Regions from separate parts of the Mesobacillus sp. LC4 genome, predicted to be linked through region 1. Evidence: riboswitches for the same ligand, from Rfam matches in the RefSeq annotation. Region 1 holds a riboswitch; each other region holds the start of a gene.
What was found. Region 1 has a riboswitch for cyclic di-GMP ahead of AB5I83_RS20035 (amidase). Riboswitches for the same ligand answer to the same signal wherever they lie in the genome.
Positions count from the first base shown of each region.

Region 1 (6,200 bases):
AGAAATTTAAAGGTGAGAAAAAGTATGAAGATAGAAGTTGGATATTTGCCAAGAAACTATATAAAAGACCAACCGGATTTTAGTGGGCACTTTCCTTTTGATATAGATGGAGAATACAAATATTTGGTTGAAATAGACCACTGTGAATTGGATCCTGCTGTTTTTTACTGTGATTGGATGAAGGAATTAAATCAGTTTCCGATCTATGCTGTTGTCACTCTTGATCTTTATAATCAGGAGGAAATGAATAGGCTGATCGAAAGATACAAAATAGAACGTTCAGTGTTTTTAATAGGGAATGAATCTTACAATAAATTTATTTTGCGAAATGAAGAGCAATTTCTTATGCTCCTCCCATATTTTTATGCAAGTGGCAGTATGAACGATATAGCTGTGTGGTCACTCAAGAAAGACATTTTTAGTAGTGACATAAGAAAAGTAACGACAATATTCAGACGTAAAACAATGGATGTATTGGTGGCTGCACTTGAGAAGGATACAACGTTATTTTGGATTTCGTATGATGGTGATGCATTAAATATCATATCGAATCACCAGATTTTCCGAACGATGGAGGATATAGAGAAAACTCTACCCAAGGGCATAGAAATGAGTGTTGTTGAATATGAAGCCGCAGATGATGATATTGAATAACCGGTAACAAGAATAACAATAAGGGGGAATTATACTTGAAGCGTCTCTTCTTAGCTCTTTTGGTTGTAATGATTATCCTTATAGGAATTTATTTCTTGACTTCGAATAGCGCTTAAAGATTTGGTATTCCAATTTATGAATAAGTTAATCGCCAAGAATTGAAGAACCAATGCTTCAAGTGTATAGGGGGATTTATGAAATTCTTAAAAAAGGTAAGTGATTCCTTTGGATTCACAAAACTTAAAGAGAAATTATATTATGCGGATCATGAGGAGATTTCAGAAGCTGATAGGGAATATATTAATAGTATTAAAGGACAAAACCCTTTTGGCATCATAGCTATGTTTATAGGTGGTGTATCTTTTGCCTTCGGACCAATTTATATTGCTTTTCCAATTATAACAATCATCTTTTGTGTCTTAACCTTTGGAACTTTTGATAGAGAAAAAGAAGATAATCCCTGGACATTTGTGATCGGTTTTTGTTTGGCCTTAATAGGCTTATTTATGAATTTAGTTGGCGTAGTCCATGAGCTAATATTCTGAACAATGTGCGTTAAAGTATTTTTTGCAAAAATCACGGAAGGATTACTGTTGCATCAAGCTAGTTGATAAAAAAGAGCTAATCCTAATTTTGTTAGATTATAGGGTATTAGAACATTTCAAGGGGAGTTATCTATGGGTTTCCTTAAAGCTACTAGAGAGTTCATTGATAGTCAATATCAAACGCCAAAAGGAATGATTGGTACATATATTGGTGAAAAAATGGTGAGACAGCACAAGACTGAAACAAATTGGTCATTAGAGCTAATGAATATTAAACAAGGGGACAGGATTTTAGAGTTAGGATGTGGGGCAGGTTATGCAATTAAATTAATTTTTGAAAAGGATTTAGCTGAAGAAATAGTTGGCTTGGACATCTCTCCAACAATCATTCGATCAGCAAGAAGGAGAAATAAAAAGGCAATAAACGAAAAAAAAGTAAAACTAGTACAAGCAGATTTCAAAAACTTGCCCTTTCAAAATGAAAATTTTAATACAGTCCTCAGTATCCAAACAATTTATTTTTGGACTGATATAACTGCGACATTATCAGAAATATATAGGATACTAAAACCAAAAGGAAATATAATCCTTGCTTTTTCTGACGGTAAAGAAGAGGAGACCTGGGAAGGAATAAGAAGTATTACTGAAAATAAACTAATACCGTCTATGAAGAATGCAGGATTTAGTGACGTATCTTTTATCAGAGGTCCAGATTCAAGAGGGTATCATACTGTTGCTGTTACAGGAAGCAAGGATTCAATGAAACTTTCGTAATGTTCTGTTCCTATATAGCGATGGTAGGGGGACGAAGGCATAATTTTTCCTTTAGATGAGTTTGTTCAAATATAAGGCAGGGAGTTTAAAAGGACCTAAATAAGGTACACAGAGATTCTTCCTTTGGCCATCTGTTCATGTTATTTCTAATGAAACAGTATTAGCTATTACGCAGCAAATAAATTTTATAAAATCAGCCTATCGTTAAACCAGTATGTTATACTAGAAACAAACCTTTTATCTTTAAATCTTTTTACATTACCGGTTCCATCTCCCTGCTCAGATCTTGAGCGGGGTTTTTTATTGGAAATATATTTGGAAAAATAAAAAACAGGCCCTAAAAAGAGCCTGTTTGTAGAAACGATTTAAGATTAAGCTTTTTGAACGTTAGCAGCTTGAGCTCCACGAGCACCTTGCTCAACGTCAAATGTAACTTTTTGACCTTCGTCTAAAGATTTGAAACCTTCACTTTGGATAGCTGAGAAGTGTACGAATACGTCGTCTCCACCTTCGCGCTCGATGAATCCGAAGCCTTTTTCTGCATTAAACCATTTAACTGTACCTTGTTCCATTTTTGTTGCCTCCTAGTGCGTTATCGCACAACGTATTACTATCCTTGCCCAAAGTGATCATCAAGACGAAAAGTTGATACTTATACTATCCTTTACACCGAACAAAAATAATTCTTATTCATCATAACAGGGATCGAAAAATATAGCAAATCATCCCGGCCATAACTTGGAAAGAGTCTATTCTCGCTGACTATGAAGGTTGCTTTAATAACAAAGAAGTTATTATGTAAGTCCTTAACCCTAAGCTTTGTAACATCAAGTGGATAGGTCCCCGCGCAGCCCATTGTGAAGATTTTATGTTTGCTTCAGATGTTTTCATCATATAGAACAAACTGGTTGAGGATTTTATTAAAGAAATCAAAGGGAATCAATCCGAAGGTAGCGAATAGTTATATTTGCAACTTATTCCACCCTTAGATTCAGTGATTTATTAGATTCATAGTTTATTCTAATTAGGGGGCTGTATTCCAATAAAACGAAAGAAGTTGTTTTTAGTTTTCATATTTCTAATAGGTATAGTTAGCTTTGTGGTTTGGTATTCCGTACCCAAAGAAATCAATCAAGCATTTGACGGAATCGTTTACGGAGTTGGTAATAAAAGCAATCAATTAAATAAAGAAGTTACAATTACAATTAAAGGTAAATTGTATAGAAAAATTTTTAACCAAGATCGTTTTAAAGGAACCATAGATATAAAAGGAGAGTTGCCAAAAAATATTATCATTGATAAGAAGGAAGTAGAAGTTGTTTTTATTGAAAACGGCGGCTCTTTATCACTCGGGGATTCCCCCTACGGCTTTCTTTATATAAATAAGGATTTAAGTGAGCTAACTATTATCGTTTACGAACTGCTTGAGTCTGGAAGGGATAATGCCACATATGAATGGGACCCTAAAGGGGGGCTATTAATATCTGGACCTGCAACAAATAGAAAAGAAGCTTTAAACATATCAAACAAATTAATAGGAGAACTGCTTAAACCACTTGAATAGATGTATATTTGTAAAGTTTATATTTCAGCCAACGTGAGCGATCATCCAAGGAGGATTGGATCACCTTTGTTGAATTCCTTATTCAACAAACGGCTAAAAATATACGGAGGTATAGTTATGTGGGTAATATTTGGGGTTATTGCAATAGTAGCAACGCTTATCAATCTTTATATGTATACAGCAGGGAAGGATTATAAACTTGCGATGGCGATGGGGTTATCATTTACAGCATTAACACTTTGTGCAGATTACAGTTATGTATCTCGGTGGCTAAAAATAGAAGATTGGGCGGCATTAGCTGATGTAGTACCTGGTATGGCAAGGGCATTATGGTTTTTGACCATTGTTTCTATCTTACTAAATATAGCCCCAATATTTTTAGAACGAATACGCAGGAAACAATGACTTTTTTCCCTTTATTTCTATAATGTGCAGGCCTTTATGAATAACAAACGGTGTGTATATTCAATAACAAGGTATGCACATTGAAGTTGAAAATATTTTTGTATGCTCTCTTAAAAAACACTGCATACAATAACGTGTTTTCTTGTGGCATACAAAACGTGATCAAGCAATCCAGTGCATGTTATTTTTATCCTACTCAATAATGTGAACAAGACTCAATATTGTACTTTGTTTTTTGAAATAGTTCAAAAAATTCGATTCCAATTGATACTAGGACAGGATATACTCAAATTAAATAAAAAACTGATAAAGGCAAACTTGTTGAAAGGCAAGGACGCAAAGCCATGGGCCTGAGTGTAAAGAGATATTTCCTTTGCATATGGTTGCCAGGTTGCCAGACTCCTAAAATGGTGTCTTGGCCATAAAAAGGAGCGGAGAATATGAATATCAATAAATACCTCTTATTAAGTCTTATCTTATTTATGGGTTTTGGTCCTCTTCAAACCCTTTCTCAACCTATTAAAGCTCATGCTAACGCAGGAGTTCCCACGGCAACATGGCTTTGGAATACTTCAACGATTGCTACGCAAGGAAAAGAGATTCTTTCATTCGCAGGAAATAATCAAGTTCAGCAAATATACCTTCAAATTAATAAAAACATTCCTTTCGATACTTATAAATCATTTATTCAAAAAGCAACTGAAAAAGGCATAGAAATACACGCTTTAGATGGCTCGCCGCAATGGGTTTCCTCTAAAGGTTCTGCTTATTCTAAGGAATTCTTTAATTGGGTAGGAAACTACCAAAAATCAGCCTCACAGACACAAAGATTTACTGGTATTCATTTAGATATAGAGCCATATCTATATAGTGGTTGGAACTCAAAATTCAAGAATACTGTACTTGCATATCAAAATATTATCAATCATGCTGCTGTTACTTCAGAACAACTTGGACTTACATTTGGAATCGATATTCCTTTCTGGTTTGATGAAATTGCATATAGCAATACTTACGGGAAAGGTAATTTAGCTAGTTGGGCGATTAAGACAACAAGTTATACGACTATTATGGCATACCGCGATCAGGCTGCTGGAGGAAACGGAATTATTGAACTAGTGAGAAATGAAGTACAATATGCTTCCTCTCTTGGCAAACCCATTGTGATTGGAGTAGAAACTGGCAAATCAGAAGAAGCCAATCTTGTTAGTTTTTATGAAGAAGGTGCTGCTCATATGTATAGTCAGCTTTCTTTAGTGAAGAGTGCGTATCCACAACCGGATGTGACTTTTGCCATTCATTATTTACACAGTTGGATGAAAATGGCTCCTTAAGAACATTGGCAGAGTGAAAAAAAACTCCTTTAGAAAAACCCGCTAAATGCCTTATAAAGGTAGTTAGCGGGTTTTTAACCTGATTTTGAGTATTAACTGCAGAATTTCTTAAACACCAGCTAGTCGGTGAAGTTGTTTGGAACATATCAATGTTTATTCCAAGAATGATCATTCGCTTAATAAGTAACATTTGGTGAAGCGGTTAGTCAAACTTGAACTATGAGGGTGAATGTAAATAAAACAATAGATTTTATCCAAACGGATGCATGGGTTCAGGAAGAAGATGCGCCTTTTTTGAAAATCTTCTGGATCGAGGATTTTAATTGAAGAAGAAATCGTATTCATGTTATTAAATCAAGAGTAAGATAACACGACCTTAAATTAAAGGTATGAGACTATTTATTGTAGAACTTAAATAATAAAATCAAATTGCAAATAAATCAGACTGTAAAATACGTTTATATGAGGTGAAAATACTGAAAAGAAATAGGCTGATGAGGTCAAATTCGGATTATGTATTTTTAGGTGTATGTGGAGGAATCGCAGAGGCTCTTTTCATTTCATCCTTTATTGTGAGATTGGTATTTATATTCGTGCCAGTATCGCCAATACTCTATCTGATTTTAGGAGCACTTATGGAGAAAGACGATTTATTCTACGGAGATCGTGTAAGAAAGAAGAGCACTATTAAAACTGCATTGTTAGCATTTATTTTTACTGCTTTAGTATTTGTAATCTTTTTTTACATGGGTCTCCTTTAGGGAAGTAATTTTTGAATATAGTAAATATTCTTCAAAGAAGATGCAGGTTAGTGGAAAAAGAAATTATAAAAAGGGTCAGGCGAAAGGGGAAAATGAAAGATTTTAAGAAATGGAGTTACTTCTGGGTACTAATAGTTGGAATCTTGATAGGTTATATTGGAAT
Region 1 is NZ_JBGCUB010000008.1:35,574-41,773, forward strand. It holds gene AB5I83_RS20000 (aminoglycoside 6-adenylyltransferase) at 1-10, shown strand, start outside; gene AB5I83_RS20005 (hypothetical protein) at 25-654, shown strand; gene AB5I83_RS20010 (cell division protein FtsK) at 849-1,199, shown strand; gene AB5I83_RS20015 (class I SAM-dependent methyltransferase) at 1,332-1,973, shown strand; gene cspC (cold shock protein CspC) at 2,345-2,545, opposite strand; gene AB5I83_RS20025 (hypothetical protein) at 3,073-3,537, shown strand; gene AB5I83_RS20030 (hypothetical protein) at 3,655-3,942, shown strand; cyclic di-GMP riboswitch class I at 4,244-4,341, shown strand; gene AB5I83_RS20035 (amidase) at 4,383-5,276, shown strand; gene AB5I83_RS20040 (PspC domain-containing protein) at 5,771-6,037, shown strand.

Region 2 (6,200 bases), on a different contig from region 1:
TGATGATGATGTTCCGCAGATGAATATCTGAGGGATTCAGGCCTTTTTCTCTTGCTAGCTTAAGGGCATGATCGACTTCCTCGATATGGCCGGCTGCAATCGGCATGCCATTTGCCAAACACTGATAGAGTGTCATGCCCCGGACATAATCCATGACTAAGTAATTGCGTCCGGATTCGTGGAGAGTAGGGAAAAATGGAATTCCGGCAAGCTCCTTATAAATCCCGGCTTCTTCTGCGGCCACTTTCTCAAATTGAGGGAAAAAGACCTTTAGAACAAGATCTGTACCATTAATCCTGAATGCGAACGCACTCCTGCCCTCACCGACCAGCCTTAGTGATGAATCTTTATGAACCAAAGCTGCCTTTGATCCTCGGATTGAATATACAACACTGTTTGCAAGATGTTCATATTGATTCATTCTTTTGCTCCTTTCAGTCTATTCCCAATGGCTCCAACGGGGGGTTTCACCATCACCGATCCTGCAAATCATCTTTTTACAACCTTAATCAGGTCTTCATCCCAGCTTTCTATACCCTGCTTGAAAACCAATTTTGTTTTAAAATGATAGGAAATATCCTTATTTGAAGGAGGAACATCTTTCGGGAGCAGGAAGCTGAACGGCACAACATCATCCCCATCCGGCTGGATCCTTAACTGCACATCGATTGTCACAGTATCTAGTACGCTTTCTTCCTCTGTCTTTACATTCACCATGACAAGGGCACACTCAATCAGCTGCAGATCCTGATCCACAGTTCCGCCCTTGATCAAGAACTTTCCATTCACTGCCTCACCAGGAATTAAAACATCCTTCTTCAAAATCAGGTCAATCTGGGCCGAACCTACTCCTAGCAAAGACATATACTTCCGTAATAACATCCTGTTCCTCCATCTATTTACTTTTTTTGATTGATGTACTTTTCATCAAGCTTCTTTTCAATTTGCTCAATCTGTTTATGATCTGCTAACAATTCTTCTCTGTTCTTCTTAACCAGTTCATCAAAGCTAAGCTGTAATTTCTTCATACACCTACACTCCAATACTTAAATTTATGTTTTTCGATCGTAAAATGCCTCTTTATATCTATAAATAGCTCAGATTTGTTCCTTCATTTTTCGCATGCAAGTTCATGGAACCAGAGCTGTTTTTTTCATATTATTGAAGGCGTCCACTCCGCTGTTTTTCTAAACAAAAAACCTTCACCTGGTTTGGTGAAGGTTAAAAATAAATAAAGACCTTCACCAAGTTTGGTAAAGGTCTTGCTAACAACTGTCGTTGCCAGCAAAGCCGGGAGGGATTCTCCGTAATGACGACTCTGCTGTGAAAGCTACTCCCCTTTAGGAGGACTATATGATTTTATACGATAATCATACAATACAGTGTACATTCCGTCAATTCATTGAAATCAAACTGGCAGTTAATTCTGCAGCATTGACTTGCTCAATGTTACTTGCCGTTATCTTTCCCTTTTCCTTTGCTTCCATTATCATCACTGTCATCACCTTGCTCATCGTCTTGCTCATCGTCTTCTTCGCTGTCTTCATCTTCTTGTTTTTCTTTGTTTTTCTTGGTTTCTTCACGCTTTTGTTCTTCAGCTTTTTTGGTTGCTTCTTTTTGCTGCTCTTCAGCTTTTTTTGCAGCTTCCTTTCGTTGTTCTGCTGCTTTTTCTGCTGCATCTTTTTGCTTGGCTTCAGCTTTCTTCTCTGTTTCAAGCTTTTTTTCTTCAGCTTTTTTTGCTGCTAAAGCTTTCTTCTCTTCAGCTTTCTTTCCAGAGCTTTTTTCACTTTGTGCTGAAGCAGAGCCAACCTGCTGGACCGTGGTTTGTTCAGAGGCTGTTTCTTCGCTTTCATTTTCAGTTACAGTTTCAGCTGCTTGCTGTCCAGCTTCTTCTGTACTGCTCTCTTCTGATCCCTCTGTGTTTTCCTCAGTTTCTGTATCTTCCTCTTGGTCTTCTTCAGATTCTTGTTTTTTTCCTGATGCGAGACCTTTCATTTTCGAAGGATGGACGCCAAGCTGCTTGGCTGCCTGGCCAAATCCGATCTTTTCTTCTGTATATAAAGCAGTGATTTCCTCAACTGTTTTACCAGCTGCTTCTGCCAGCCAGAAGATTTGAGCAATTTGGCCGTAACCCAACTCCTGTTCGCGCAGCTGTAAAACCATTTCCTGGTCCAGATCTTTAACAACATTAGCAACGATCTTTGCTTGTTCCGTTGCTTCTTCAACTTCTTCCTTCAGCTCATCTTCAAGCTCCTCAGTAAGTTCATCCTCAACCTCAGAAACATTTTCCAGCTCTTCAGTCAGTTCGTCCTCACCTTCAGAATCAGTCTGTTCTTCAACAATTACTTCTGTAACCTTCTCTTCCGCTTCCTCAAGAGCCTCTAAATATTCTTGAAAAGCCTGTTGGACGAATTCTGTTTTTTCTTGTTCTGACATTGCGCCAGCTTCAGCCAGCCTTTCATTCGCAAACTCGAGAAGGAGTTGGGCATCTTTTTCATCATCAAAGGTAACTAGAAGCTTCAATTCCTCAAATAGTTGGTCAAAAGTAAATAAAAACTCGTCTGGAGTCGTTCCCGGGTCTACCGTTTCGCCGAGCACATCTGCAGATGCTGCAGTACCAAAAGCAAACACTCCGGTTAAAATTGTTGATGCTAAAAGCTTTTTCATTCCAATACCCCCACTGTTTTTTATATATTGGAATTAAAATCGACATAAAAAGTGCTGTCCGAAGAGCAGCACACATACATTAGCTATGTGAATCTTCGGCATCTGGCTGGCATGGTCGATGACTTTAGCCCCTGTAGCTTTGCGTCCCCCGGTTTCCCTGGGTTTGCCATTATCGGATTTTAATTCTACTTTTATCTTACTTATTCGACAGGAAAAAATAAATAGAAACTTTTAAAGTTTCGGTTATTCAGCTGCCTCGCCGAATTTACCTTCCTGATAATCGCGGTAAGCCTGGCGGATCTCATCCATCGAATTCATAACGAACGGCCCGTAGGCAACCACTTCCTCTTTGATCGGCTTTCCTGAATAGACCAACACCCTTGATCGTAGGTTTGCTTTCAGGCTTAGTTCGCTTGTCCCCTCGCCTCCGTCATTGAAAGTCAATGTTGCCGCAGCCGACTTTTTAAGGTGTGTACGACTTGAACCGGCCTCAATATCTCCTGAAAGAACATACAAGAATGCATTATGTGACTCAGGCAATGAGTATGTGAATTCGGTATCCTCAGCCAGTTGAATTTCTGATAATGTAAAAGGCACCAAGGGTTCGAGAGGCCCTTTTACACCAGCTGTTTCTCCTGAGTACACCTTTAAGATACCGCCTTCGAACTGGACAACCGGTGCCTGTTGGGAATACACATTTTGATAGGAAGTGGTAGTGCCCTTCAGCTCCTTCGGAAGATTCAGCCAGAGCTGCAATGTATGCGCGATATCATTGTCGACTGCCTCTTCAGCATGCCGCGCGCCGCTGCCTGCGTTCATATACTGGATGTCACCGGATTCCAGGATGCTGTGGCCTCCATGGTTGTCAATGTGCTCCAGCCTGCCATCAATGATATACGTAATCGTCTGGAAGCCTCGGTGCGGGTGATCGGAGAAAGTCCCGCGCTTAAACCAGTCCTCCGCCATTAAAATGAAAGGATCCAGTTCCCTCCAGTCTTGTGGGTTCAGCACAAGTCCTGCCTGGACATGCGGCATCCCTCTTTCTTCATATTGAACAGTCCAATGCTTCTTGATATCTCTTATGAACATTTTTCAAAACCCCTTTATCATACTGCTTACTTTCCTATTCTCAAATTATAACAAGGCAGCGTTATATTTTAAAATAAAGATAATTTAAGCTGAGATATCTTGTGGTCGCCCGACAACTATTATTCTAAGAAAATTATATTGTGAGAAGGTCTTTTATCCTATATAATATAAAATTGGCTTTTAAATAACGTGGTTCGTAACCATCCCACGTAAAAAAACTAGGAGAGATGAAAAATGAACACTAGAACGATTGTGAGGAACGGGATTCTTGCAGCTCTATATATTGCCGTTTCTGCCGTCATCCAGCCATTTGGCTTCACTAATGTACAATTCCGCGTGTCGGAAATGTTTAACCACTTGATCGTTTTCAATAAGAAATACTTTTTTGGAATCGTATTGGGTGTGTTTTTAACCAATTTGCTCTTTTCACCAATGGTCGCCTATGACCTCGTCTTTGGAGTTGGCCAGTCTGTGATCTCCTTGCTGATTACGATTTTCACAGCAAAATATATTAAGAGCATCATTGGCCGCATGGTTGTGAACACATTGGTCTTCACATTCACGATGTTCCTGATTGCGATTGAGCTGAACCTGGCATTCCAATTGCCATTCTGGTTCACATGGCTGACAACAGCCGCAGGTGAATTAACGGTTATGGCTGTAGGTATACCTGTAATGCTTGCGATTCACAAACGCATAAACCTTGAAAAATTAGTTTAATATAGATCAAACGCATGGATGAAGAGAGTCCATGCGTTTTGTTTTGCCTCAAAGTTGGAGTCTTTCTTTAGATATCGACTTAAGCTTCAACCGTTTTTGGTATGAACTCGCACCTGTTTCGGACATTCTAAACGGCTTCCGCTGCTATTTTGTCCGAACTTGCATCTACTTCAGACATTCTAACCGACTTCCGCTTTAATTTTGTCCGAACTTGCACCTACTTCGGACATTCTAATCGGCTTCTCCTCTGATTTTGTTCGAACTCGCACCTACTTCGGACATTCTAACCGGCTTCTCCTCTGATTTTGTCCGAACTTGCACCTGCTTCGTACATTTCAAGCGGCTTCCGCTATGATTTTGTCCGAACTCGCACCTACTTCAGACATTCTAATCGGCTTCTCCTCTGATTTTGTCCGAACTCTCACCTGCTTCAGACATTCTAACCGGCTTCTCCTCTGATTTTGTCCGAACTTGCACCTGCTTCGTACATTTCAAGCGGCTTCCGCTATGATTTTGTCCGAACTCGCACCTACTTCAGACATTCTAACCGGCTTCTCCTCTGATTTTGTCCGAACTCTCACCTGCTTCAGACATTCTAACCGGCTTCTCCTCTGATTTTGTCCGAACTCGCACCTACTTCAGACATTCTAACCGGCTTCTCCTCTGATTTTGTCCGAACTCTCACCTGCTTCAGACATTTCAATCCGCCTCTTCTTCAATTTAGTCTGAACCTGGCTAACACTGACTCTTATAATGAGATTAATAAACGTCCTCCTTCAACATATAATCCCTTTTTATCTCATAGCATATTGTAGGACTTTTTCGTGAGGGGGTTCATTATGATCATTCATGTTGTACAAAGAGGGGAAGCTCTGTGGCAGATTTCAAACAGATATCAGGTGAGCGTAACGCAAATCAGTGAAATAAATGGCCTGGAAAACCCTAATCAATTGGCTGTGGGCCAGGCTTTGCTCATTCCATCTTATGACGCATTCCATTCCGTTCAAAACGGTGAGGCATTATGGTCGATTGCCCAGCGGTACGGAACAACTGTAGACGCCATCATTCGGGCGAATGCCATTACCAACCCTGCTCTCATCTACCCCGGGACCGTACTCCGCATACCCGCTTCCCGCCACACCGTCCAACGCGGTGAAACTCTTTGGAACATTTCCCAGCGTTATGCTGTAACCGTACTGGCGATCATCAAGGCAAATCAAATCCAAAATCCAAACCTGCTTTATCCAGGGACGATCCTGGTCATCCCAAAACCGAAACCAACGATTGAATCGAATGCCTTCACTTACCATTCCGATGAAATGGCCATTGAACTGGTCGGGGGAGTAGCCGACCTGTTGACCTATATCGCCCCGTTTGCCTATGTCATCCAGCCTGACGGGTCGCTGGTCCTTTATATGAAGGACGATACTGAAGCTATCCAGACAGGACTCGCAAAAGGCGCACTGCCAATGATGTCGATAACCAATTTCACAGCCACTGAAGCCGGAGAAAATATTGCCCATGAAGTACTGGCTAGTGAAGCACATCGTGCCACACTCCTTAACAATATCCTTTCTGTCATGCGTGAAAAAGGGTACCGCGGCTTGAATATTGATTTTGAAAATGTACTTCCTGCTGATCGGGAGCTTTATAATACTTTTCTGCAAGAAGCCGTTGATACGCTTCATAAAGAAGGTTATTTCGTTTCAACTTCTCTTGCCCCG
Region 2 is NZ_JBGCUB010000003.1:162,709-168,908, forward strand. It holds gene AB5I83_RS11695 (protein kinase family protein) at 1-421, opposite strand, end outside; gene AB5I83_RS11700 (sporulation protein) at 490-882, opposite strand; gene AB5I83_RS11705 (FbpB family small basic protein) at 900-1,028, opposite strand; gene AB5I83_RS11710 (DUF5667 domain-containing protein) at 1,450-2,667, opposite strand; cyclic di-GMP riboswitch class I at 2,762-2,845, opposite strand; gene AB5I83_RS11715 (pirin family protein) at 2,911-3,756, opposite strand; PreQ1 riboswitch class I at 3,940-3,984, shown strand; gene AB5I83_RS11720 (QueT transporter family protein) at 3,991-4,476, shown strand; gene AB5I83_RS11725 (LysM peptidoglycan-binding domain-containing protein) at 5,316-6,200, shown strand, end outside.
Region 2: it holds a riboswitch for cyclic di-GMP, as region 1 does, so the genes downstream of both, AB5I83_RS11710 (DUF5667 domain-containing protein) here and AB5I83_RS20035 (amidase) in region 1, are expected to answer to the same signal.

Region 3 (6,200 bases), on a different contig from region 1:
CTGCCATCTGGTCTGTTTTGACGTTTGGCTATGGTGCAGCATTGCTCGTCATTTTCTTCGTCGGCGGAGGAGTCTCTGTTTCCTTGCTGATATTATTTTATCTGTATTCGATCCTGCTCTCGGCGATTTTCCTGTCGCTGGCTATGATGATTGGCATAATCGCCAAGACGCGATTCCAGGCACTGGGCATAAGCCTGATTGTCTGGGCTTTCCTTGTGCTTTTCTATGAATTTATCATTATGGGATTAAGCATGTTCCTGATGAAGCAATGGCTGCTGCCAATGCTGACTGTGTCCATCTTTCTGAATCCGGTGGAGTTAATCCGCGTCCAGTCGATCCTTTCGCTGGACGGAGCTTCAGTATTTGGGCCGCGATTATATGATTTAACGATCTGGGCAGATGGCTGGACAGGAAGAATGATGTTTATTCTGGCTGTTTTGCTCTGGATGGTACTGCCAGTCCTATACACTGTGTACAGGACGAAACGGGGGGTTGGTGATGAATAGCAAAGAATGGATCAGGATTGAAGGGTTGGCCAAGCATTATAGTGAAACGAAAAGGATTAATGACATAACCTTTACCATTGAAAAGCCCGAAATCTTTGCTCTCTGCGGCGGCAATGGAGCGGGGAAGAGTACGTTGATCAAGATGCTCACAGGAATGATGAAACCGACTGCTGGCAAGGTCTTGATGGACGGCCAGGTCATCGACCCGCAAAAACAGGACTTCAAGAACCTATTTTCCTATATGCCGGATGAAATGCTCTTTCCTCGCCAGCTGACAGGTTTGGAAGTTTTGATTTTTTTTGCGAGATTACGAGGAATAAATAATGAGAAAGTAATCGCAACCCTGCAGCAGGTTGGGCTATATGATGTGAAAAACATGCAGATCAAACAATACTCTAAAGGAATGCAGCAGCGGCTTTCATTGGCACAGGCACTGTTGCCGGATGTTCCGCTGCGAATCCTCGATGAACCAACCAATGGACTGGATCCATTATGGGTTTACCGGTTTAAGGAAATTGTCCAGGAAGAGAAGAAGCAGGGCAGGACGATTTTCTTTACTACCCATATCCTTAGTCTTGTTGAGGAATTGGCAGACAGGGCAGCGTTCATGCAGGAGGGGCAATTGCAGTATTGTGATTCAGTATCATCACTGGTTCAAAAAGAGGGTGTCTATACGCCGCTCGAAAAAGTGTTCTTTCATAGTTCATGACAATCTTTACTACTATGTGAAAAATCCCGGTGCTGATTTCTGCACCGGGATTTTATTATTAGGCTCTGTTTAACTAGACTGTTGATTTTCGTTCCAGGCGCTTCGCTTTCCGCGGGACTGGCGCTGAGCCTCCTCGTCGCTTTGCTCCTGCGGGGTCTCATCTGACCAGCTAAGCCCGCAGGAAATTGAGTTACTTCCTCGAACCTGCCCACGCACGATGAATATGCGTTAGCATTTTCGGAGGAGTCTACGCGCATTCCACTGCAATCAACAGGGTTGTAAACAACATTTTGCATTAACAGAGCCTATTATTAAGTATAATTTCACAACTTAATGGCCACTTTCCTCTTCACTGTCGCCATCCATATTACTATCCTTATCCATGCTATCGTTGTTCATCTTCATTTTTTTCATATAGCGTTCTTTTGCGATTTGGTCGATTTGCTCCCATGTTGCGGTAGCAGGGTTCTTGCCGTTGTTTTCTGAAATGAATTTTTCGGCACTTTCTGAGTCCTTGAAGAATGCGTAGCCGTATTTCATAGGTGTTTTAAGATCTGCTTTTACTGGAGTAGCGGAGTCGGCGTCAATCCATTCAGATGTAATGTAATCACGCACCCACTTTTCCTCGAATTCCACATCATCACGCCGTGCGATATTCAACAGACATCCGGAGTCGTCAAAGAATACATACTCGCCGTCTTTCGTTTTAGCCTGGGCTGTAAATACACCCATTGGGTCAGCTTCATCGTATACTTTCATATTGCAGAAGGCACAAACATCTTCGGCACCAGGCTCATGAGGGCCATCACCATGATCGTGATCATTCTCCTCGTGCTTAACTTCTGTTGCCGCAGTCTCCTGTTCATCTTTCTGTTCGTTTTCAGCCGCTTCATCTCCGCAAGCAGAAACAATGATCATTAATAAGAATGCTATCATGACAGCAAATAGTTTCTTCATTCCATTCTCCTCCTTTGATCGAATTTAATCCTATCAAGGAGTTGTGATTAAAATGCGAAAAATCAATGGGGAAAACGTGAGAAGTACATTGTTTTTATGAATATTTTGTGACAGATTTCTGGCACCGTAAATATGCCAGGTCACAGTGCATGGGGGAGTGACTATGTATTTTGTCGGCTCAAAAAAAGATAAGCGGTAATATCGTGAAATATTTGGTCTAAAGAGCGATTTTAATTTGTATTTTAGTATATAAGCTTACTGTTTATTCCTGCTTTGAAACTTCATGAAATCCACATAATAAGCAAAGTCCTCTTTGCTTATTCCATTTTTTATGGCTTCATCAACGAGTCCAGCCCATTCCTCATCAACAGGCTTCAGGAAAGCTTTCGTATTTTGTTGTCCCATCAAATACTCAACACTTGTATCTAGATTGTCTGCGAGCCGGGAAAGCACCTGAAGTGAGGGATTACCCTGTATTCCCCTTTCAATGTAACTGAGATAGGATTTGGATACATTCGCTTTTTCAGAGAGCTCACTAATTGAATACTTCTTCTTCAGCCTTAAGTTTTTAATTTTTTCGCCAACCGTCATATGGCAATCTCCTTTAAATTCATCTATTAATTCATTATAACGAACAAATTAGTTCTTTTAAAAATACAAGAAACTGAGATAAACAGAGTATTTTCTTAAAAAAGAACGATTTTTGTTCTTTTTTAAGAAAATTCGCCATATTTTAGACTTTTTCAAGATTGGTACAAATGAACTATACTTCAGTGGAATGAGGTAGTAAGCCACTTAAAAAGGAGGCAGGATGTCGTGTACAGAAAGAATTGTGATCGTTGCAATCGTCCTTCGTTTAGCAGCAGTGAGGCAGGAGAATGGATCTGCCCGATTTGCGGGAATGATTTAACGAGATATCCATTTTTTAATGCCATCAGTCTTGAAAAAGTGGCCATTATGTCGGACTGGAAAAAGCAAAAGTACAAAAAAATGGCCAACCCTTGAGTTTATGGGGGTAAAAAATTAAAAAGAGTTCAACAATTAGAGATATTATTTGACAAAAAATCTTATCTAAATCATTGTAATTTTCAGAAAAATACTCTTTCTTGCTATGATTTTGTAATCATTTGGAAGAAAAAAGAAAAAAACCTTCTATTGCAGGCGACAAATACTTACATGTTAAATATATAGAACACGGTACAATGACATTGGGACTTAAAAGTGAGTAAAAAGGTACAGAAAAAGGCAAACTTGTTGAAAAACTAGGACGCAAAGTCACGGATCTAAGGTGCAATGTACTATGATGGCCGGGCTGCCTGGAATACTAACTGTATTTTGGGGGGAAGAACTTGATTAAAGAGCAGGTAGTTTTCGAAGAACTGGATACAGAATGGATGCAGCTTATAATGGAAGCATTAGAAATGGGAATTAACAAAGAAGAAATCAGGGAGTTTTTAACGCAGACGAAAAATAGCTGAGGAATTTATACATAGAGATTAGAAGTGCAATCGGGCAGCTCTTATGGAGGTGCTTTTTATTTTGCACAAAAAAGGACAGCCATCTAAGCTGTCCTGGATATCATTTATTATGAAGTCGCCATTTATTGAATTCAAGAAATTCCTTGAATTGATCCTTTGTGATCCCCGAATCCATTGCTTCTTTTACAAGATTGACCCAATCTGAATCCATGTTTTCTTTATCGGGTTGTTCATGAATGAGATGGTCCACTGGCACATTCAGTACTCCAGCGATCTTTTCTAAGAATTGTATTGAAGGATTTGTCTGAAGATTTCGCTCGAGTGAGCTCAAATATGATTTTGCCACGCCAGCTTGTTCTGCCAATTCGGATAAGGACATTCGTTTCTCTTGTCGAAGTTTTTTGACGCGTTCACCAATCACTGTTATCCACACACCTTATCAATTTATAGTTATATCATAACAAATCTGATAAAATAGTTCCATATTAAGAACACCTTATAGAACAATTATAACCAACACCAAGATTTTTTGGTTCACTTTTAGAAAAAAACTTATTGGGAAAAAACTCGCAGCTTTTATATCGGCGATTGTATTTGAAGTTGTAGATGATTTTATGAAGTTTTTTTGAAAAAGACAAACACGATTGTCTATTGTATTCAAACGGACTTAAAAAAGGTAAAATGGTAGCAATCAGACAAGGTACGGTGATGTATTATGCAAAAAAAATATTTATTAATCTATGAAGAAATTGCGAAACAGATCCAGGAAGGAAATTATCCAGCAAAAACGATTTTGCCATCTGAAAATGAATTTGCGGATATGTATCAAACCTCGAGGGAAACCATCCGCAAAGCACTGAATCTGCTTGCCCAAAATGGCTTCATCCAAAAAATCCGCGGCAAAGGTTCACTTGTCCTCGATTTGAAACGGCATCAGTTTCCGATCACCGGATTGATTAGTTTTAAAGAACTGGCAGAGAATATGGGTGGAAAGGCGAAAACGACAGTGGAGGATTTCACTCTCGAGCTGGCCGGCCAGGAAATCGCCAGGGAATTGAATGTTGGTAATGATGAAAAGGTCTGGAAGGTAAAAAGAGTCCGGCATATTGATGAAGAACGAGTGATCCTCGATAAGGATTATCTGGTAGAAAGGCATGTGCTAGGACTGTCCCGCCAGAAATGCGAGAACTCGATATTCGAGTATATTGAAGGGCAGCTTGAGAAGAAAATCAGTTTTGCGAAGAAAGAATTCACAGTGGAGGAACCAAGCGCAGAGGACCGAGAGCTACTTGACATGGAAGGGTTCCATGCAATCGTCATCGTGAAAAATTATATTCATTTTGATGATGCCACCCTATTCCAATATACTGAGTCCAGGCACCGCCCTGACAAGTTCCGATTCGTGGACTTTGCAAGACGTATGGATACACAGTCTATATAAAAAAGAAGCTGCCATTATGGATGCCGGATGAACCAGGCAATATCATGGCAGCTTTTATTTATTTAATTTCCGCCCGTTGCTCATCAAAAGACGCCTCGTTTTTCTGATGAAATACTCCAGTTCCAGGAAGACTCTATGCTCTTCCGGTTTAATGCTTCGGATACTTCCCGACGAGATGGATGGCACTGATGATCCTTTTATTGATCCAGGATCTGTTCTCTTGGGTATTAAGCTGCTCATAGACCATCTTTCGGCCGTCTTCTGTCGTGACATAGTGACTTGGAAGAGTGTTCAGGCTGATGGCGATGATGTCGTTCCGGCATTTCTGGCAACTGCAGAAAGTCTGGTAATCCGGGCTCAGCATCAGCACATTGACAAGAGTCGAAACGACCTCTTCCATTACGTTGACATAACTAAAATTCATGATGCCTCTCTCCCTATTGATGTCCTAAGTTAAATTATAGTTGAATGACGGAAATATAAAATGTTTTTTTTATCATCGTTATAAGATGGGTCTAATTACATGTGTTTATACAAAAATATGGAAGTGTCAACAAGATGTTTCATCAGGAGCAGACAGGGAATTTTAATTAGGGGTAGAATTTTACACACAAAAGGAGATGTTGATTCTATGGGTAAAAAAATTGCCTGTTTAATAACCGATCTATTTGAAGATGTGGAATATCTAGAGCCTTCACGCGCTTTTACAGAAGCTGGGCATGAAGTTATGACAATCGAAAAAGAAAAAGGCAAGACAGTAAAAGGCAAGCAAGGCAAAGCAGAGGTCAAGATTGACGAAAGCATCGACAACGTCAAGCCGGAAGATTTCGATGCACTATTCATCCCTGGTGGGTTCTCACCTGACCAGCTGCGCGGGGATGATCGATTCGTGCAATTCGCCAAGTACTTCATGGATGAGAAGAAACCGGTATTCGCGATTTGCCATGGTCCACAACTATTGTTGACAGCCAAGACGCTCGAAGGCCGAAGCGCAACCGGATACAAATCCATCCGCGTCGACATGGAATATGCCGGAGCGAAATACATGGACAAGGAAGTCGTCGTCTGCTGCAACCAGCTTGTCACAAGCAGAGAACCGAAAGATATTC
Region 3 is NZ_JBGCUB010000003.1:223,633-229,832, reverse strand. It holds gene AB5I83_RS11995 (ABC transporter permease) at 1-506, shown strand, start outside; gene AB5I83_RS11990 (ABC transporter ATP-binding protein) at 499-1,215, shown strand; gene AB5I83_RS11985 (nitrous oxide reductase accessory protein NosL) at 1,546-2,172, opposite strand; gene AB5I83_RS11980 (helix-turn-helix domain-containing protein) at 2,428-2,763, opposite strand; cyclic di-GMP riboswitch class I at 3,407-3,492, shown strand; gene AB5I83_RS11975 (anti-repressor SinI family protein) at 3,522-3,650, shown strand; gene AB5I83_RS11970 (helix-turn-helix domain-containing protein) at 3,751-4,071, opposite strand; gene treR (trehalose operon repressor) at 4,366-5,091, shown strand; gene AB5I83_RS11960 (late competence development ComFB family protein) at 5,240-5,515, opposite strand; gene AB5I83_RS11955 (type 1 glutamine amidotransferase domain-containing protein) at 5,723-6,200, shown strand, end outside.
Region 3: it holds a riboswitch for cyclic di-GMP, as region 1 does, so the genes downstream of both, AB5I83_RS11975 (anti-repressor SinI family protein) here and AB5I83_RS20035 (amidase) in region 1, are expected to answer to the same signal.

Region 4 (6,200 bases), on a different contig from region 1:
TACACCAAGCATACCGGTATTGTTGGGCTTTGAGTTTTCCTTTGATGAGTCATTTGTGTTGGATAAATCATTAACCGCCTGGTGATCCCCTTTTTCTTCGGCTTGACCTGCGCGATTCTCCTCTTTTACTTCAAAAACTTCATTTAGTTCATCCAGGCTTTCTTTAGCCGCCTCTTCGTTCATAGCGACGGTAGCTGCTTCTGTTTCAAATGTACTTGCTTCCCACTCGCTAATCAATTTCTCCTGTTGATAGTCAGTATATAAATTTGATAGGGAGGGATATAAAAACAGCCCCCCCCCAGATAGTATAAGAATTAATGAAAGTACCTTTTTCATTTTGCACACTCCATTTTTTATTTTTAGTCAAAATAAAGAGGGGAATCTCTTCCCCCCTATCCTTAGTTCCTGATTGGCTTTCTCATTCTTATTCCTGTACCAGCTGCCATTAGAAGGAAACCTACAATATAGAACATCATTTTGCTGCTTTCACCTGTTTTTGGAAGTACGTTTCCGTACCAGTCTTGCTTAACATCCCCTGAAGAATTGTTATCATTATTTTCCGTTTTCCCAGCTCCATCATCCTCATCAACATCAGTCTCATTGTCAACTTCGGTTTCGTCGTCAACATCTGCTTCATTATCAGTACCGAGGACCGCTTCATCAATTTCCAAATGAATAACCTGGTCTTCTAATTCAAAAGAGAGCATGCTTAGCGCAATGAATTTAGTCGTTCCATCTTCAAACTCAAACTCTATTCCCTTAATATCTGTAACATCTAGACTGTTGGCCAAAATTAGTTTCCAGAGGTTGTTAATCTTGATAAGCTCAAGCTTCTCGCCGCCATCAATTAACAAAGTCAAGTTGACAACTGTTTCAATATCCAGATTAAAAGTGATATACAGTTCTTTGACTATTTCAATAACATCCGGTGATTCTCCATCTTGATCGGAATCTTCGTCGTCATCTCCCGTTCCATCCCCTGGTTCTTCTGTGTTATCATCCTCAGGTAATGCGCAGTCCTCTATCCAATAATTAATGGATCCCTCCGCTTCTACTCCTACTCTAATGTCTTCGACGTCATAGAATCTTTCAGCACCTGATTCAAATACAACCTTAAATTCCGTGATATCATCCTTTGCAAATTCCCCATCATCTTTGAGTTTATATAGTGGTGAGTTACCCGGATTCGACATGACTTCCCATTCACCATTTAATTTAACAAAGACATTCTCAACTGGAGCAACGCAGTTTTTTAGATGAAGATGGATTTCCGTGCTTTTATTGCCATTCTCTTCACCATTATCATCGCCGTTGCCATCACCTGGTTCCTCCGTTCCATCGCCAGGGTTTTCTGTCCCATCTCCTGGGTCCTCTTCACCATCACCCGGTTCCTCCGTACCATCGCCAGGTTCTTCAGAATTGTCATCTTCTATAGAGCAGCCTTCAAGCCAATAGTTAATGGTTCCTTCCGCTTCTTTTCCTTCCCTAACCTCATCCATGGAATATTCTTGTTTAGTTCCTGACTCAAAAGTTAGCCTGAAAGCAGTAATATCATTCTTTACAAACTCACCACCATCTTTCAGTTTATACAGTGGCGAGTTACCCGGGTTCGACATATCTTCCCAACTTCCCTTTAACATGACCTCTACTTTTACCACATCTTCTGTGCAGTTTTTCAAATGCAGATGTATCTCTGTACTTTTATTGGCATTTGATTTAGTACCTTTTTCAGAATCCTTTTCTTCCTTGTTTGAATCACCATTTTCTTCTTGTGTAGATTCATCGTTTTCGTCTTGTGTAGATTCATCATTTTCGTCTTGAGTTGACTCATCGTCTTCTTCTTGAGATGGATCATTTTTTTCTTCTTGAGTTGATTCATCTTTTTCTTCTTTTGTTGTTTGACCGTTTTCTTCTTGAGTTGACTCATCGTTTTCTTCTTGAGCTGATTCATCGGTTTCTTCTTGAGTTGATTCATCATTTTCTTCTTGAGTTGATTCATCATTTTCTTCTTGAGTTGATTCATCATTTTCTTCTTGAGTTGACTCATCGGTTTCTTCTTCATTTGACTGATCGTTTTGTTGTTGAGTTGATTCTTTGGCTTCGATTTCAACTTTTGTGTTTCTTTCAGTATCCGACGCCGCATCTCCATTCTCATTTGCTAGTGCCGGTATTGTCAGTGAAAATAACATTAGGAATGCAATCGAGACTGCTGATAATTTTTTCATAAGAGTCTTTTTCATGTTCTCGTCCCCTTTTCTAGTGTTATTAAAAATTTGCGTAATAAAAGGCTGAATATTCAGATATTATTTGCGACATTTAGCCTCCTTCCCGATAAAATTCACCATTATAATTAGACAAAAAAAGCCGCCGGGAATTTACTTTTCCATGGCGGCTGGACGATCATAGCTGCACTTTTGCAACCTTAGACTCCTGGCTTTGCGTCCCAGCTTTTCAGCAGGTTTGCTATTAGCATGATTGGTGCTTTTTACTTATGTAAAATATTCCTCGGCTTCCTTGTCTTACATTCTAAGACTTACCACAGTTACCCAGCGACTTAAACATATAGTCCTATTAATTTAATTGGTAAATTTTTCTCCATTTTCATTAATTCACCTTGAAGAGGGATATATTTAGTATTTCACACTTATTCCAAAGAGCTTTCACTAAGATTTTTGACCTAATAAAAAGACAAAGGACCCAGAGTTATGCCCCTGAGTCCTTCAGTAATTTATAACGACATACGATAGATTTCCATTACATCGTCTTTATTCAATTTTGCAAAGTTGCCGAATTCCCCATTGACCATAGCTTTGTCAGCCATTACTTCAAGCTTGCTGTCATCAATGTCATAGTCAGCAAGGCGTGACGGTGCGCCAATGCTGTTCCAGAATTCACGCAGCTTTTCGATTCCTTCTAATCCTGCTTCTTCGTCGGTCTTGCCTTCTGGATTCACGCCGAAGACCCTGACAGCCATTTTCTTGAAACGTTCCGGTTTTATCTTAAGGTTATGCTTCATCCAGTTCGGGAACAGAATCGCCAGACCGCCTCCGTGAGGGATATCATAAACGGCTGATACAGCGTGTTCGATATTATGCGTCGCCCAATCTCCTCGGTATCCCATATTTAGGATTCCATTCAATGCCATCGTTCCTGAGTAAAGGATCGTTGCGCGGTATTCATAGTTTTCCAAATCTGCAAGCAGCTTTGGAGCTGTTTCCATCACTGTTAAAAGCAAGGATTCACACATGCGGTCCTGGAACTCAGTGTTTTCGGTCAAGTGGAAATAGTGTTCGAATACATGTGACATCATGTCCACAATTCCATAAATCGTCTGATCTTTCGGAACGGTGTAAGTGTTCACGGGATCAAGGATCGAGAATTTCGGGAATGTGACCGGGCTTCCCCAGCCATACTTTTCATTCGTTTCCCAGTTGGTGATAACAGAACCTGCATTCATTTCAGAGCCAGTGGCTGCCAAAGTTAGTACTGTGCCAAAAGGAAGAGCTTCTGCTGCAAAAGCCTTCTTTGTGACAAGATCCCACGCATCTCCATCATATTTTGCACCTGCAGCGATTGCTTTTGTGCAGTCAATGACACTGCCGCCGCCTACTGCAAGCAAAAATTCGATTCCTTCATCTTTGCAAATTTTCACGCCTTTATGCACAGTCGACAGACGAGGGTTTGGTTCCACACCTGAAAGTTCGTGTACTTCTGCCCCAACCTCTTTTAGGGTGTCCATGACAGAATCATAAAGACCATTGCGTTTGATGCTGCCACCGCCATAAACCAGCAGGACTTTTTTACTGTATTGAGGAACTTCGTTTTTCAATTCCTCGAGCTGGCCTTTGCCAAATATCAGTTTCGTTGGATTGTAAAAAGTAAAGTTATCCATTTAAATCACCTTCCTCTAGGGATAATTATGTTCTTTTTCTAAAAGCATTGCAAAAAATACACTTCTTAATGTGCTCCAATATGCTGCGAAATGTTACAAACTTTTTCTCGAGGGTAGGTAATAAATAGATGACGAATGAATAATTCATTTCGTGCTGAAACAATCTATAAAAGAACAAATTTAATTTTAAGGGAGGAAACATCCATGAGCGGTATTCAACGTGCAGCACTAGTACTTACCATTATCGGGGCCATCAACTGGGGCTTAGTAGGATTCTTCCAATTTGACCTTGTTGCAGCTATTTTCGGCGGACAGGATTCAGCATTGGCTCGAATCATCTATGGATTAGTCGGTCTTGCCGGTCTTATAAACATCGGACTTCTATTCGCACCAAGCGAAAGAGAAGAAAGAGCAGCAGAACCAAGAGCTACTCGATAATTGAACTTCACAAGAAAACCCGCCAAGGAAGGCGGGTTTTTCTCATGCTTATGATAATACTTTCTTGATTCTTTGTATGGCCCAATCCAGTTCTTCCTGGCTGATGACAAGCGGCGGAGCGAAACGGATGACCGTATCATGCGTTTCTTTGCAGAGCAGCCCTTCCTCTTTCAGCTCTTCACAATACTTGCGTGCAGGTTCTGTTAACTCGACACCAATGAACAAGCCGCGGCCGCGGATATCCTTGATGATAGGATTGTCGATTTCACGGAGCTTGCTAATGAAATAGTCACCCAGTTCAAGGGAACGATCAGCAAGCTTCTCATCGATCAAAACATCAAGGGACGCGATGGAAACTGCGCAGGCCATTGGATTGCCGCCGAAAGTGGATCCGTGGGAGCCTGGGTTGAATACTCCCAGTACATCATTGTCGGCAACGACACATGAGATCGGGAACACCCCACCGCCAAGTGCCTTTCCAAGGATGTACATATCAGGCTCGATACCCTCCCATTCACATGCGAACATTTTTCCGGACCTCGCAAGACCAGCCTGGATTTCATCTGCAATGAACAGGACATTGTTTTCTTTACATGCCTCGAACGCAGCTTTCATGAAACCCTCTGGCGGAATGACGATTCCTGCTTCACCTTGAATCGGTTCAATCAGAAACGCTGCAGTGTTAGGAGTGATCGCTTCTTTCAGTGCCACAAGGTCACCATAAGGAATCAGTTTGATCCCTGGAAGCATCGGGCCGAAGCCTCGTTTGTATTCTTCTTCAGATGATAAGGAGACCGCCGTCATTGTGCGGCCATGGAAGTTCCCGATACATGCGATGATTTCAGCCTGATTGTCCGCAACGCCTTTGACATCATAAGCCCAGCGGCGAGCTGTTTTAATAGCCGTTTCAACCGCTTCAGCACCCGTGTTCATCGGCAAGGCCATTTCTTTATTCGTTAACTTGCAAATCTTTTCATACCATGGTCCAAGCTGGTCATTGTGGAATGCTCTTGAAGTTAGCGTAACACGGTCAGCCTGGTCTTTAAGCGCCTGGATGACCTTCGGATGGCGGTGCCCCTGATTGACAGCTGAATACGCACTCAGCATGTCCATATATTTGTTGCCTTCAGGATCCTCTACCCAAACTCCTTCTGCCTTTGAAATGACGATTGGCAGCGGATGATAGTTATTCGCACCATACTTTTGAGTCTGCTCGATCAGCGAGCTAGTTTTTGTTGTTGTCATGAACCTTCCTCCGTTCCAATGAAAAAATTGGTTAGACAATCATATTGTAACCTGTAAGCTCTTTCATTTTAACCCCCTAAAAAAGAATGCTAGAAAGTTTCCTTGATTTTCCCAGTATGTAAATCCAATGATGGACACTTTTTCCCTTTCATAAACGATTTCTATCCGTCATGGCATCAATAAGCTTTTTTGATGCTTTGTTTTCTCAGTCGCTGGTGTTTCGGAGCTCCAATCGGCTTTATTGGTGCTCTGTTTTCCCAGTTACTGGTGTTCCGGTGCTCCAATCGGCTTTATTGGTGCACTGTTTTCCCAATTACTGGTGTTTTGATGCCCCAATCGGCTTTATTGGTGCTCTGTTTTCCCAGTTACTGGTGTTTCGGTGCTCCAATCGACTTTATTGGTGCTCTGTTTTCCCAGTTACTGGTGTTTTGGTGCTCCAATCGGCTTTATTGGTGCACTGTTTTCCCAGTTACTGGTGTTCCGGTGCTCCAATCGGCTTTATTGGTGCTCTGTTTTCCCAGTTACTGGTGTTTCGGTGCTCCAATCCACTTTATTGGTGCTCTGTTTTCCCAGTTACTGGTGTTTTGGTGCTCCAATCGGCTTTATTGGTGCTCTGTTTTCCCAG
Region 4 is NZ_JBGCUB010000002.1:877,619-883,818, reverse strand. It holds gene AB5I83_RS10685 (class D sortase) at 1-237, opposite strand, end outside; gene AB5I83_RS10680 (LPXTG cell wall anchor domain-containing protein) at 399-2,240, opposite strand; cyclic di-GMP riboswitch class I at 2,385-2,475, opposite strand; gene AB5I83_RS10675 (iron-containing alcohol dehydrogenase) at 2,729-3,892, opposite strand; gene AB5I83_RS10670 (DUF378 domain-containing protein) at 4,097-4,330, shown strand; gene AB5I83_RS10665 (ornithine--oxo-acid transaminase) at 4,379-5,575, opposite strand.
Region 4: it holds a riboswitch for cyclic di-GMP, as region 1 does, so the genes downstream of both, AB5I83_RS10680 (LPXTG cell wall anchor domain-containing protein) here and AB5I83_RS20035 (amidase) in region 1, are expected to answer to the same signal.